Regions from separate parts of the Kitasatospora fiedleri genome, predicted to be linked through region 1. Evidence: riboswitches for the same ligand, from Rfam matches in the RefSeq annotation. Region 1 holds a riboswitch; each other region holds the start of a gene.
What was found. A riboswitch is a leader RNA that binds a small molecule or an ion and turns the genes downstream of it on or off. The one in region 1 is predicted to bind cyclic di-AMP.

Region 1 (3,460 bases):
GTCCTCCCAGGTCTCGTGGGAGATGCAGCCGCGGAAGGTGATGCCGTGGCTGGCGTGCGGCACGAACGCGTGGCTGCCGGTGTCGCGGACCACCACGCCCTCGACCACGGTGCCGCGCGAGGTGTCCAGCAGCATGTGGAAGTGCAGCCCGTACCGCCCAGCACCGCTTCGGTGACCGGCTTCCCCTCCCAGGTGTCCTTGCCGTCGGCGCGCGGGCCGAGCCAGCGCAGCGCGGCGTGCCGGACGTCGGGCGGGCGGCTGGAGGTGAGGTGGACGTGCGCCCGGCCCTGCGCGGTGCCCTCGACCCGGACGTTGCGGCTGAGGTTGAGCACCTCCGCGCCGAAGGTTGCGCCGCCGCCGAGCGCCACCCGGGGGTGGGCGTGCCGCAGCGGGGCGGTCAGGGTGACGGTGGCGCCGTCGACCCGCGCGACGGTCACCAGGTCGTACGCGGTGGAGAAGTCCTCGGTGTCGGGCGGCGCGGTGGGGGTGACGGCCAGTTCGTCGCCGGGCTGCCAGCCCTCGGGGCGGCGGCCAGCTTCAGCACGGTGTCGCCGGGCCCGAGGTCGGTGGCGGCCCGGGTCCAGGCGGTGCGGGGGGCGCCGTCCAGCCGCAGGTAGCCCTGGCCGGTGACCCACAGGCCGGTGTCGCTGTCGACGACGGTCATGCCGCCGCCGGCGAAGCGGCGCTCGTCGACGTGCGGGAAGCGCAGGGTGTGGGTGTGCGCGGCGTCGGGGGCCAGCGCCAGGACGCCGCGCACCTCGACGTTGCCCGCGCTGGCCAGGGTCAGCGTCCGGTCCGCGGCGAAGACCAGCGAGCCGCTCCGCTCCACCAGCAGCGAGCCGACCTCGGCGTCGGCGTCCAGCACCACCTTGTCGGTGATCCGCACCGCGCTGCCGGGGCCCGGGGGCTTGCCGCCCCAGCCCTTGGCGTCCGACCACTTGCGGCCGCCGCCGTCCAGCACCGGGGGCGGCACGGAGGGCTGCGGGCTGCCGGACGCGGGCGGCGGGGCGCCGGGGCCGTGCTGGTGGCCGGACGGCGCGGTGGCGCCGTCGCCGAGCGGCCCGGGCCGGGCGGCGGGTTCGTCGGCCCCCGCCAGGGACTGCCGCAGGACCACTCCCCCGCCGAGCGCCGTCGCCGTCCCGACCGCCAGCCAGGTCAGCATCCTGCGCCGGCCGACCGGCGGGCGCCGGTGCCGCGCCGGGGGTTGCTCGCCGTTCCGCTGCTGTTCCACCACGACCGCCTTTCCGGGGCCCGCGCCCCAGAGTCGTCGGGGGCAGCATAGGCGGGACGGCCGCCGGAAAGCGGCCGATTCCCTTTCTCTTAAGCATTCTGACGTACCGTCAGTCACCTGTTCGACGCCCGCGCCGAGGCCCTTCGCACGGCGCCCGTCGGGCGGACATAACGCCTGAACCAGTCAAATGACCCACGCCGAATACCAACAAATGCGAATATTCACCCACACATCACCATAGAGCCATAAAACGGGCACAAGATCGCTTATCGACTGACGCCCGGCCAGGTTCCGCCACCCGTCCGGGAGTTCGCCGAATATTCCTTGATCGCCGATTTCGAGCCCTGTGACGCCCGTCACCGGCATTTGCGGATTCTCCTGAATTCCGCTTAATCTCCTGCCCACGTTCGTGGACACACGGACCCAGCTCACCCGGGACGCCGAGTCCTGCCGCCGGGTGGGCCGGCTCATGCACAACGCACCACGGCAGGGGCGGGGGAACCAGGTAAGTCGCCCCGGGCGGTCGAAGGACCGCACGGGGCTCGGGGTGAAGCCGGGCGCACCACACGGTGCGCGCGGCCGGGCAACTCCAGCCCGAATCCGACAGCTCACCTCGCAGGCGTGGGAGAGGAACGCTTCTTCATGCTGCCCATCAGCGCCAAGCGCGCCCGCCGCCTGATCGCCACCACCGGTGTCGTCGGCATCGGACTCACGATCCCCTGCCTGACCGGCGGCGCCGCCTCCGCGGCCACCGTCTCGACCTGGGACAAGGTCGCGCAGTGCGAGTCCACCGGCAACTGGTCGATCAACACCGGCAACGGCTTCTACGGCGGCCTCCAGTTCACCGCCTCCACCTGGGCCGAGTTCGGCGGCACCGCGTACGCCTCGCGCGCCGACCTGGCCACCAAGGACCAGCAGATCTCCGTCGCCGAGAAGGTGCTGGCCTCGCAGGGTCCCGGCGCCTGGCCGGTGTGCTCGATCCAGGCCGGCCTCACCAAGGGCGGCGCCGCTCCCGAGGTGAACACCTCCGGCTCCGCGCAGACCCAGGCCCCGGCCCAGACCCAGACCCAGCAGCCGCAGACCCCGCAGTCGCAGCCGCAGTCCGGCGGCAAGGGCAAGTCCCAGCACAGCTGGTCGCAGGGCACCTCGCAGGCCCAGCCGCAGGCCGAGCAGAGCGCCCCGGCCGCCACCACCGACCGGGCCGCCGGCACCTACACCGTCGTGGCGGGCGACTGGCTGTCCGCGATCGCGCAGAACCAGCACGTCGACGGCGGCTGGCAGAAGCTGTACGACCTGAACCGCTCGGTCCTCGCCGAGGGTCCGGACATGATCTACCCGGGTCAGCAGCTCTCCCTCGGCGGGTCCGCCACCGCGCAGCAGTCGGCGCCGGCCACCAAGCCCTCCACCACCAAGTCCTCCACCGCCAAGTCCTCGGCCGCCCAGGGCTCGTCCTGGACGAACAACCGCTCCGCCGCCAAGCCGTCCGGCGCCCCGGCGAAGTCGTCGACCGGCTCGACGCAGACCGCCACCGCGTCGACCGCCACCACCGCGGCGACCACGACCGCCGGCACCACCACCGCCGCCAAGGCGACCGGTTCCAAGGCCGCCGCGATCGACTTCGCGCTGTCCAAGGTCGGCCAGGCGTACGTCTACGGCGGCACCGGCAACGGCGGCTGGGACTGCTCGGGCCTGACCCAGGCCGCGTTCCGCCAGGCCGGCATCAGCCTGCCGCGCGTCGCCGCCGACCAGGCGGACTACTCGACCCGCGTCTCGCTGGACAGCCTGCAGCCGGGCGACCTGCTGTTCTGGTCGAACAACGGCTCGAACTCGGGCGTCTACCACGTCGCCCTGTACGTCGGCGACGGCAAGTACGTCGAGGCCGCGAACCCGAGCGCCGGCGTCCGCACCGAGACCGTCGCCAACTGGGCCCCCGACTTCGCGGGCCGCGTCTGACACCCGGCGCACCACCGCTGCCCCCGGGGACCCTGGTCGGCCCCGGGGGCAGCGGCCTATCCTCGGCCCGAGAAGGCCCGACGGCCGACGGCCGACGACCGACGCCCGACGACCGGGGAGCAGCACCATGGCGAAGACGACGATCACGCTGGACGCGGACCTGGCCCTGGAGGTGATGATGCGCGTCGGCGCCGCCAGCCCCCAGGACGCGGTGGAGCTGGTCGTCCGCGACTACCTCTCCACCGACCGCCGCACCATCGCGCGCACCGGCGGCAC
Region 2 (3,460 bases), 500 kb from region 1:
GGCCGCCCGGGCGTCGTCGGCCGTCAGCCGGGCCCGCTCGGCGGGGGCGAGGCCGTTCAGCAGCCGCTGGGCCGTGGCCAGCCGCTCGCGGACCTCGTCCTTGGCGGCGGACAGCCGCTGCCTGGCCCGCTCCAGCTCGTCGAGCTTGGCGCCGGCCTCGTGCCGGCGCTCGTCGAGCCGCCGGGCCCGCTCGGCCAGCTCGCGCAGCCGGTCGCCCTGCCGGGCGGTGGCCTGTTCGAGCGAGCGGGCGCCGGTCAGGTAGCCGGCCGGGTCCTGGTCGAGCATCAGCCGGACGGCGGGGTCGATGCCCTGGGAGCGGTACTCGGCGGCGGCGACGGCGCCCAGGTCGCCACGCATCCGGTTCAGCTCCTCCTGCCCGGCGGCGACCTGGTCCTGGAGGGCGCCGGCCTCGGCCTGGAGCCGCCGCTGCTGCTCCAGCGCGGCGTTGCACTGCTCGGAGGCCCGCTCGGCCTCCTCGTAGAGCTGGTCGACCCGGGCCTTGACCTCGCCGCGGTTGGGCGGGTCGGCGGGGCTGAGCGGGGCCGCGGCGGCCCCGCCCACGGTCAGGCCGAGCGCGCCGGTGGCGGCGGCGGTGAGCGCCAGGGCGCGGGCGAGGCGCTGGACGCCGGGCAGTGGGGTGCGGCGGGGCACGGACACGCGCGACGGCTCCGTTCTGCGGCCGGCCTCCGCCGCCGCCCGCGGTCGGACGGCCGTCCTCGCGGGGGCCCGGGGGCAGAGGTTAGCGATTCCGGCCGATCCAGTCCAAACCCCGACAGCACCGAATATTTGACCCCTAATCGGGCATTCGCACGAGAACGGCCCGGCACCCCGTACGGGGTACCGGGCCGGGGCCTCGACGGAGCGTCAGATCCGGACGATCCGGTTGATCGGCATGGCGGTCGCCGACTCGTAGCGGACCTGCGCGCCGGTGTGCGGGGCGTGGATGATCTGCCCGTTGCCGACGTACATGCCGACGTGGTGCTGGTCGCCGTAGTAGATGATCAGGTCGCCCGGGCGGGCGTTGGCGATGTTGGTGCCGAGGCTGGTGCCGGCCCCGGCCTGCGCCTGCGAGGTGCGCGGGATCGACACCCCGGCCTGCTTGTAGGCCCACTGCATCAGCCCGGAGCAGTCGAAGGTGCTCGGCCCGGCCGCGCCGTAGGAGTACCAGCTGCCCAGCTTGGAGGCCGCCGCGCCGACCGCGTTGCCCGAGAAGCTGGAGGACGCCGGGGCGTTCAGCTCCGCCCGGCCGCTGTCGCGGGAGGCCCGCGGCTGCTGCTGCTGTTGCTGCTGCTGGGCGGAGTCGGCCTTCGCCTTGGCGTCCGCGGCGGCCTTGGCCTCGGCGGCGGCGAGCTGCTCGCGCTCCTGCTGGGTCAGCGTGTTGAGCAGTTCCTGGGCCTTGGCCAGCTTCGCCTGGACGTCCTCCTTGTCGGCCTTGAGGGCCTTGGTGGTGGTGTCCAGTTCGGCGAGCTTGGTCTCGGCCTCCTTGCGCTGCGCGTCGAGCTTGGCCTGCTCGTTCTGGAAGGTCTTGAGCAGGTCGGCCTGGGTGGAGCCGACCGCGTTCAGCGCGCCGGCCTGGCCCAGGAAGGTGTCCGGGCTGCTGGAGAGCATCAGCTGCATGGTCTGCGGCATGGTGCCGGTGCGGTACTGCTCGGCGGCGATGCCGGCCAGCGACTCCCGGGCGGAGGTCACCTGCTCCTGCTGCCGGGCGAGCTGGTCCTGGAGCTGGCCGACCTGCTTCTGCAGGTCCTGCTGCTTCTCGACCGAGGCGTTGAGCGCCTCCGTCTTCACCTCGGCCTGCTCGTTGAGCTCGTCGACCTGGGCCTTGACCTGGTCCTTGGTCGGTGCCGGGTCGGCGTGCGCCCCGCCCTGGGCGGAGAGCGCCACGGCAGCGGCGGCGGTGGCAGTGAGAATCGAGACCCGGGCACGGCCGACGGGCTTGGGACGGCGATGGGACGCCACGAAGGCGGACTCCTTCTTCCTCACACCGCCTACCGGGTGAGCTGACGGGTTCGGGCTGGAAGAGATGCCCTACGGCGCTTCACCGACCGCGCGCGGCGGTCGGCCCGGCGCCGATTCACCCCGGGGGAACGTGGTTCCCCGGCTCCGTTCGACAGCACCCCCGCAGGGGTATCCCCGTCGGCAGACCCGGTGTTGACGGTCTGCCCGCTGCGTCACGGACTCGGCGGCGACCTCCGCCGCCGCCCCCCTTGGGCGATCGACACTGCGGTGGTCGAAGCACGACCCTAGTAACCGATCCGTGATCCGTTCAAATCCTTGTCGGAAAAAAATCTGATTCTGAATCAAATACCTCGACACATATGACCGAACGTGATCGATTCACTACCCAGCACGGAGCAATTCTCACCCTGCGGCCGAGAAACACCACACCCGGGCGTGTCACGGATCACAGCGGGATCTCGACCGGCCCGGGCGTGTCACGGTACGTCAATTGTCGCCCGACGGGGCGTTTGTCCGATTCGCCGGACCGTCGGTCGGCCCCGACCAGACCCAACCGGACCCGGTCAGACCCGGCGGATGGTGGAGATCGGCAGGGTGTCGACCTTCATCGTCTTCACCACGTCACCGGTGCGCGGCGCGTGCACCACCAGGCCGTTGCCGATGTACATGCCGACGTGGTGCCGGTCGCCGTAGTAGATGACCAGGTCGCCGGGCTGCGCGTTGTGCCAGTCGGTGCCCACGTTGGTGCCGTAGCTGCCCTGCGACTGCGAGGTGCGCGGCAGCGAGACGCCGGCCTGCTTGTACGCCCACACCATCAGGCCCGAGCAGTCGAAGGTGCTCGACCCGGTGGCGCCCCACACGTACGCCGAGCCCTGCTTGCCGAGCGCGGCCGCCACCGCGGTCGCCGCGTAGCCGCTGGCCGGCGGCAGGGTGGACGGGTCCACCCGGGAGGCGCTGCGCGAGGCGGTGCCGCCGCCCGAGCCGCGGAGGATGGAGGCGCGGTCCGCGGCGTTCAGCTTGGAGAGCAGCTTCTGCGCCTCGGCGAGCTTGGCGTTCACGTCGTTCTTGGCGTCGTTGAGCGCCTGGGTCTGGCTGTCCAGCTCCTGGAGGACCTGGGAGGCCTCCTGCTTCTGCTGGTCCAGGCGGCGCTGCTGGTCCTTGAGCGACTTGAGCGTCTCGGCCTGGGTGCTGGCCGCCTGCCCGAAGGAGGTGGCCTGGGTGAGGTACTGGTCCGGGTTCGAGGAGAGCATCAGCTGCATCGACGGGTCGACGCCGCCCTGCCGGTACTGGTCGCCGGCCACCGCCGCCAGCCCGGAGGCCAGCTCGGTCAACTGCTCCTGGCCGCGGGCCACCTGGTCCTGCAGGTCGTCGGCCTGCTTGCGGAGCTGGTCGGCCCGCTCCTTGGCGCCGTTGTACTTCTCGGCGGACTGCTCCTGCTCCTCCAGCAGCTTGTCGACCTGCGCCTTCACCTCGTCCTTGTTCGGCTGGGCCGGGGCGGCGT
Region 3 (3,460 bases), 1.4 Mb from region 1:
GAACACCGAGGGCAGCACCACCACGTGGTAGACCGCCATCGCGAGCATGCCCGACCACACCCACGTCCGGCTGCGCACCTGCTGCCAGCCGATCCGCAGCTCGGCCAGGAACCCGGGCCGCTCGCCCCGCTCGGCCCCGCCGTCGGCGCCGCCCGCCGCGACCGCGCCGTCGACCGCGCCCAGCCGGGCCAGCACCGCGGCACTGACCGCGAAACTCGCGGCGTCCATCGCCAGCGCACCGCCCGGGCCGACCGCCGCGATCAGCAGACCGGCCAGCGCCGGGCCGACCACCAGGCCCGTCGACTGGACGAACCCGCTGAGCGCGTTCGCCTCGCGCAGCCGATCGGCGGGGACCAGCAGGGGCAGCAGCCCGGTGGAGGCGGGGAGGAAGAAGGCGTCCGCGACCCCGAACAGCGCCATCAGCAGCGCCAGCAGCCCGACCCGGGCGGTGCCGGTGAGCAGCAGCACCGCGACGGCCGTCTGGACGGCGCACCGCAGCAGGTCGGAGGCCAGCATGATCCGCCGTCTCGGTATCCGGTCCGCCCAGACGCCCCCGACCAGGGTGAACACCAGCAGCGGGAGCAGCCCGGCGGCCGTCACCAGCCCCACGTCGACGGCCGAGCCGCCGATCGACAGCACGGCGAAGGGCAGCGCCACGAACGACACCCGGTCTCCCAGGGTCGACAGCGACTGGCCGACGAACAGCCTGGCGAACTGGCGCTCGGTGCGGAGCACTTCAGGAATCAGGGCACCCACGGAACCTCCCCAACGGACTCGACGGACCTGACGGACCTGTCGGACCTGACGAACTCGACGGACCCGACCACGCGCCCACCGGAACAGCGAGCAGGGCGATCGTAGGAAGCCCGCCGACCCCCTGTCGCATCATTTATCCGCAACGCGTCGAATGCCCCGATTGCACCCAACTCGGCTACTTTCAAAGGCAGTTGGCGGCCAAGAACCGCCGACACCACCCCGGCGGAGCACCGGCCTTCCCCGCTCCCTCCCTCCCAATCCCACCGATCGGCCAGACTTCTCCCACCGATCCGCCGACCCTCCCCTCGCCCTCCCGCCCGATCTCCCGTCAACAGGTCGTCCACACACCACGCAGGACCCGACGTGACGAGGGCGTGATCCGGGCGCGACGCGCTTGTGATTGCCACGTTCGAGTGAATAGGCTCGCCCCGGCTCGCACCGCCGGGCCCCCGCACGCGACAACGCCGAGCCCTGTCCACCGCGCTGCGGGTCGACCACCAAGACCCTTGGGCAGGGGCGGGGAACCACGATTGTTGCCGTCCCCACGGCTAGGGGTGAAGCCGTCCGCACCGGGTGACCGGAGCGCGACGGCCTGGCCTCCCTCCCGGCCCGAACCCGACAGCTCACCCCGTAGGCGTGCGGAGAGGATCTCGCATGCTCTTCACGGGTTCGGGACGCCACCGCCGGCAGGGTCCGGCGGAGAAGGCGGCCGAGCGGGCGATCGCGGCAGCCGGCGTGGCCGGTGTCGGCATCGCCCTGCCGCTGCTCGCCGTCACCGGCGCACACGCCGCCCCCAGCGCGGTCTGGGACCGGGTCGCCGACTGCGAGAGCGGAGGGAACTGGAGTTCCGACGTGGGCAACGGCATCTACGGCGGCCTGGGGATCACCGCCCAGCGCTGGAACGACTACGGCGGCACCCAGTACTCGGCGCTGCCGAACGGGGCCACCCGCAGCCAGCAGATCGCCGTCGCCGAACGCATCCTGGCCACCGAGGGCCCCTCGCCCTGGTCGGCGTGCGCGGACGACGCGGGCCTGAACACCGCCAGCGCGCCGGGCGTGGTCGACGACAACGACTCGGCGGACGAGACGGGTTCGCTGCGCGGCGCGCGCGGCGTCGCGGCGGTCAACGCCGCCCCGGACGGCAGCACCGTCCCGGACGGGAGGAGCACGCCGGTGTTCTCCGGCCTGCCCGGCTACGACCCGGTCTCGCACGTGTACTGGTACGAGAAGAACGGCGCCTGGTTCTGGACCAGCCACCAGAGCCTGTACGAGCGCTACATGCAGCTGACGCACCCCCAGCCGCACCCGAGCGCGCCGACCACGACCACCCCGGACCCGACCGTCCCCACCCCGAACGCCCCGGACGCCTCGGCCACCCCGACCGTCCCGCCGGTCTCCCCCACCGACCCGGCCGCTCCCGGCGACCCCACCGACCCGACCGCCTCGCCCAGCCCGAGCACGCCCACCGACGGCAGCACCGGCACCGACGGCGGGAACGGGGGCGGCCTGCTGCCCACCCTCCCGGTCACCCCGTCCCCCGGCCCGTCCACCGGCACCAGCGGCACCCCGGACGCGTCGCCCAACGGCGGCACCACCACCGCCCCGAGCGCGGGCAGCGGCACGACCGCGCCCACGGACGCGTCCACCGCCCCGGCGGCCCCGACCACCTCGACGGTCCCGACCCCGGCAGCGTCCCCGGCCCCGTCCGCGCAGCCGTACACCGTCGGCCCCGGCGACACGCTGGCCTCGATCGCCCGCAGCAACGCCGTGGGCGGCGGCTGGTCCGAGCTCTACCAGTCGAACCAGCAGCTGATCGGCGAGAACCCGAACCTGATCCGGCCCGGCCAGGTGCTGAACCTGGGCTGACGGACGCCCGGACCGGCCGCCGTCACTTCGGGACGGCGGCCAGTCCGGTGCAGCCGCGCAGGCCGTCGCGGCGCTGCTGGGCGGCCTTCGCGGCGTTGCCGCTCTGCGGGACGGGCACGCCGCGGCCGTCGATGTGGGCGGGGTGAAGGTCTCGCCGGTGACGCGGCCGTCGCGCGGTGACGGTGATCGTGGTGACGCCGGTCTCGTCGGAGGCGGTGTAGTTCGAGGTGCCGTACCAGAGGAAGTTGCCGAAGCCGTACGCCACGTAGGTGTTCCCGAGCATGCCCGCGCCGAGCATGGTGTGGGCGTGGGTGCCGACCACGGCGGTCGCTCCGGCGTCGGCGAGCTTCTTGGCCAGCGAGGTCTGCGCGCGGGTCGGGCAGGCTACGCCCTCGTCGCCCCAGTGCAGGTAGACCAGGACCACGGGCGCCTGCGCCTTCGCCCCGGCCACGGCCCGCAGCAGGGCGGTCTCGTCGAGGGCGGACGCGATGCCGGGCTTGTGCGCGCCGGCCCGCCACTTCTGGTTGGTGATCTCGTTGACCTGACTGGCCGCCAGGACGGCGACCCGCACGCCGCGCACGGTGGTCAGGTAGGGGGCGTACGCCTCCTCGGCGTCCTTGCCGATGCCGATCACGGGCACCGGGGAGGCGGCCTTGGCGGCGAGGGTGTCGGCGAGCCCGTCGGGCCGAAGTCGACGGCGTGGTTGTTGGCCTGGGAGACCACGTCGACGCCCGCGTCCTTGAGCGCGCCGAGCGCCTTGGGCGTGGTGCGGAAGGTGTAGGTCTTGGGTTCGGCCTTGCCGCGGCCGGTGATCGCGGTCTCCAGGTTGAGCACCGCC
Region 4 (3,460 bases), 940 kb from region 1:
TCCAGCACCGCGCCACGACCGAAGCGCTGGTCGATCACCTTGTTCGGGATCTTGCCCTTGCGGAAGCCCGGAACGGTGACCTGCTGGTTGATCTTCTTGTACGCCGCGTCGAGGCTGGGCTTGAGCTCCTCGAAGGGCACCTCGACGGTGAGTCGAACCCGGGTGGGGTTCAGAGTCTCGACGGCGCTCTTCACGGTTGGGTCTCCTAGGGGGCTTGCGGTCAGGGCGATAGGCGGTTGGGGCTGCATTGCTGTCCGTACTACCGCCAGCGATCCATCCTACCGGTACCACGAAAGCGGCTGTGCCCGGCACCGGGGGCTGGGAGCCCGGGGGCCCGGAACCACGGCGGCGGAACCACGGCGGCGGGCCGCGGCGACGACGGGGCCGCAACGACAACAGGGCCCCGCCCGCCGACGAGACCCTGCCGCACACGGTCGGGGTGACCGGATTCGAACCGACGGCCTTCCGCTCCCAAAGCGGACGCGCTACCAACCTGCGCCACACCCCGTGGTGCCGAGCAGAAGAGTACACGTCGACCCGCCCCCGACCGGGGCGATATCGACGAGCCGAGGACGAGCCGACAACGGGAAGGAGCGTGCAATCCACCGACCCGACCAGGTACGCTGGGCCAGTCCTCACCACCGCACGGTGGCGGAGGGCGCTTCCCTGCGGGTGTAGCTCAATGGTAGAGCCCCAGTCTTCCAAACTGGTCACGCGAGTTCGATTCTCGTCACCCGCTCCACGAGGCCGACGGCCCCGACCGCCCAGCGGTCGGGGCCGTCGCCGTTCCCCCTCCGGCGCACCGGTCCCGCGCGCTCCCGCCCCGCGGACGGCCCGGAGGCCCCGCGCGGTAGGTCGCGCGGGGCCTCCGGGGGGTGGTGCCGGGGATCAGACGTTGACGCCGTGGGCCGCCAGGTAGGCGACCGGGTCGATGTCGGAGCCGTAGTCCGGGGTGGTGCGGATCTCGAAGTGCAGGTGCGGGCCGGTGACGTTGCCGGTGGCGCCGGACAGGCCGATCTGCTGCCCCGCCGTCACGGACTGGCCGGCCGAGACGGAGATCGAGGAGAGGTGCGCGTACTGGGCGTACTTGCCGTCGGCGAGCTTGATGACGACCTGGTTGCCGTAGGCGCCGCCGTTGCCGGCCGAGACCACGGTGCCGTTGGCGATCGCCTTCAGGCTGGTGCCGGTGGAGACCGGGAAGTCGATGCCGGTGTGGTAGCCGCTGGACCAGCTGGAGCCCGCCACCTTGTAACCGGTGGTGACGCTGCCCGGCGCGGGGGCGACGTAGCCGGAGGAGGAGCTCGCGGCGGAGCCGGCGCTGCTCGAACCGGTGGAGGCGGTGGCGGTCGACGACTTCGCCGCGGACGACTTCTCGGTCTTGGCCTCGGTCTTGGTCTTGACCTCGGTCTTGGCCGGAGCCGGGGCCTCGGTCTTGGCCTGCGCCTTCGGGGCGGCGGCGGTGGCCGCGGCGTCCGAGGAGGTGGTGGCCGAAGTCGCCGGGGCGGCCTGGCCGTTGACGGCCAGCTGCTGGCCGGGGTAGATCAGGTTCGGGTTGCCGCCGATGACCGCGCGGTTGTCCTGGTAGAGCTTCTCCCAGCCGCCGTCCACGTTCTTCGCGGTGGCGATCTTCGAGAGGGTGTCGCCGGCGGCGACCTTGTAGGTCTGCGCGGCGGCGTCACCGGCGGGGTGGCCGGTGGTGTCGGCGACGGGGGTGGCGTCGACCGAGACGTTGGCCCACTGGCGGCCGCCGTCCTGGTGGTCGGCGGTGCCGTGCGCGGAGGCGGCGGAGACCGGGAGGCCGACCGCGGCACCCACCACGCCGGCGGCGATGGCGATGCGGGCGATGGTGGTCAGGCGCGGCTTGCGGTGCTTGCCCTGGACGGACATGAAGCTGTTCCTCTCCGACGCCTACGAGGTGAGCTGTCGGGTTCGGGCGAGAGTTGCCCGGCCGCGTCTCCGCGGCTTCACCCCGAGCCGTCCCGTGCGTTCCGGGCCCGGCGTACTACCTGTGGTTCCCCCGCTCCTGCCGTGGCGTGGTGTCTGGTCGGCACCGAACGGCGGCAGGACTAGGCGTTCCGCTCGATGGCCAGCCCGGCCGATGTCCGGGCTGCGGAGGAAGCAAAACCCACGGCTCGCGGAGCTGGCAAGCGCCGAAGAGCCCCGTTCCCGTGCTCGGGAGGGGGCTGACGGTACGCCAGGTCACGCTCCGCCGACGACGGGCTGCGGTGCGCGTACGGGATCATGACGGTGCGCCCACGAACCGCACACAGCGGGCGACGTCGGCCACTGCGTGCACCTGGGCGCTGACCTGGCGTGACGGGTCGGGTGAGCCTGGTCACCCGCGGGCAGCGACGCGGTCCGGAACGGGGGTGCCTCCGCCCGTCGGAACGTGCTCCCCGAGGCCGGACGGGGTGGTCAGCCCGCGATGCCGGAGATGGCCTTGGAGATCGAGTTGAGGAACTGCTGGATCGGCCCGGCCATGGTCGACTGGCTGAGCATGAATCCGAACAGCGCGGCGATGATGGCGTGTCCGCCCTTCAGCTGCTTGTTGCGGATGAAGATGAAGACGATGACGCCGAACAGGACAAGGGCGGAGACGGAGAAGGCCACCGGGACTCACTTCCTCGATTCATGGCGGGGGTTCAGGTCGGAACCGGCGACGGCTCCAGGCGGAAACCGGCCCCTGCCCCCCGTGTCCCCACCACTCCATCCGGACTCAGTGTGGTCGCTCGTGCGGACTGCGTAAAGGACTTGCCCCGTCACCGGGGGCCCCAACCCGGGTGGTGGGACTGATTTTCGCCGACCGCGACGATAGCGGACGGGTCCTGACGGGGCGTCGGCGGGAGGCGGTTCGCGGCGGCCGCCGCGGCAAACCGGCAGGCAGGCCGGGTCGGTGCCCACCGGCCGGGTATGCCAGGGGAATTGGCCGAAGATCAACGTCGGGGTTTGACACTCCGTGGGCGCTCCGTGCTCACCGCGCCCGCCGCGTCCGCGCCCGGCGGGGTCAGCGGCGCCAGACCAGCAGCACCGCGCGGTCGTCGTTGACGTGCTTGGCCACGCTGTCGATCAGCCGGACCGCGGCCCCGGGGCGCCCGGCCGCCGGGATGGTGGCGACCAGCCGGTCGGCCTCGCCCATCAGCCGGTCCATGCCCTCGCCCAAGTCCCGGCCGGGGATCTCCACCATGCCGTCGGTGCACAGCATCAGCACGTCGCCGGGGCCCAAAGTACCGCGCACGCCCTCGAACTTGGCGCCGTCGTAGACGCCGAGCAGCGGGCCCTCGGCCTCCTTGACCTCCCAGTGGCCGGCCCCGGCCAGCCGGTGCATGCCGGGCAGGTGCCCGGCGGAGAGGAGTTCGTACTCGCCGGTGTCCAGGTCGAGGACCAGGTGGACGGCGGTGGCGAAGCCCTCCTCCCAGTCCTGGCGCAGCAGGTAGCCGTTGGCGGCGGGCAGGAAGTCGTG

Region 2: linked by a shared signal. The riboswitch ahead of QMQ26_RS10205 (C40 family peptidase) and the one ahead of QMQ26_RS07985 (transglycosylase family protein) in region 1 are both predicted to bind cyclic di-AMP.
Region 3: linked by a shared signal. The riboswitch ahead of QMQ26_RS01405 (transglycosylase family protein) and the one ahead of QMQ26_RS07985 (transglycosylase family protein) in region 1 are both predicted to bind cyclic di-AMP.
Region 4: linked by a shared signal. The riboswitch ahead of QMQ26_RS12140 (M23 family metallopeptidase) and the one ahead of QMQ26_RS07985 (transglycosylase family protein) in region 1 are both predicted to bind cyclic di-AMP.

What each region holds. Positions count from the first base shown of each region.
Region 1 covers NZ_OX419519.1:1,661,866-1,665,325, forward strand. Annotated here, with positions in the region: gene QMQ26_RS07980 (G8 domain-containing protein) at 434-1,231, opposite strand; cyclic di-AMP (ydaO/yuaA leader) riboswitch at 1,699-1,868, shown strand; gene QMQ26_RS07985 (transglycosylase family protein) at 1,874-3,184, shown strand; gene QMQ26_RS07990 (hypothetical protein) at 3,312-3,460, shown strand, end outside.
Region 2 covers NZ_OX419519.1:2,166,786-2,170,245, forward strand. Annotated here, with positions in the region: gene QMQ26_RS10200 (C40 family peptidase) at 1-657, opposite strand, end outside; gene QMQ26_RS10205 (C40 family peptidase) at 865-1,959, opposite strand; cyclic di-AMP (ydaO/yuaA leader) riboswitch at 1,970-2,126, opposite strand; gene QMQ26_RS10210 (C40 family peptidase) at 2,523-3,460, opposite strand, start outside.
Region 3 covers NZ_OX419519.1:281,381-284,840, forward strand. Annotated here, with positions in the region: gene QMQ26_RS01400 (MFS transporter) at 1-735, opposite strand, end outside; cyclic di-AMP (ydaO/yuaA leader) riboswitch at 1,242-1,407, shown strand; gene QMQ26_RS01405 (transglycosylase family protein) at 1,411-2,622, shown strand; partial or broken gene QMQ26_RS37830 (CapA family protein) at 2,645-3,460, opposite strand, start outside.
Region 4 covers NZ_OX419519.1:2,602,190-2,605,649, forward strand. Annotated here, with positions in the region: gene tig (trigger factor) at 1-194, opposite strand, end outside; tRNA gene QMQ26_RS12130 (tRNA-Pro) at 435-508, opposite strand; tRNA gene QMQ26_RS12135 (tRNA-Gly) at 669-742, shown strand; gene QMQ26_RS12140 (M23 family metallopeptidase) at 889-1,887, opposite strand; cyclic di-AMP (ydaO/yuaA leader) riboswitch at 1,893-2,010, opposite strand; gene QMQ26_RS12145 (hypothetical protein) at 2,416-2,610, opposite strand; gene QMQ26_RS12150 (PP2C family protein-serine/threonine phosphatase) at 3,005-3,460, opposite strand, start outside.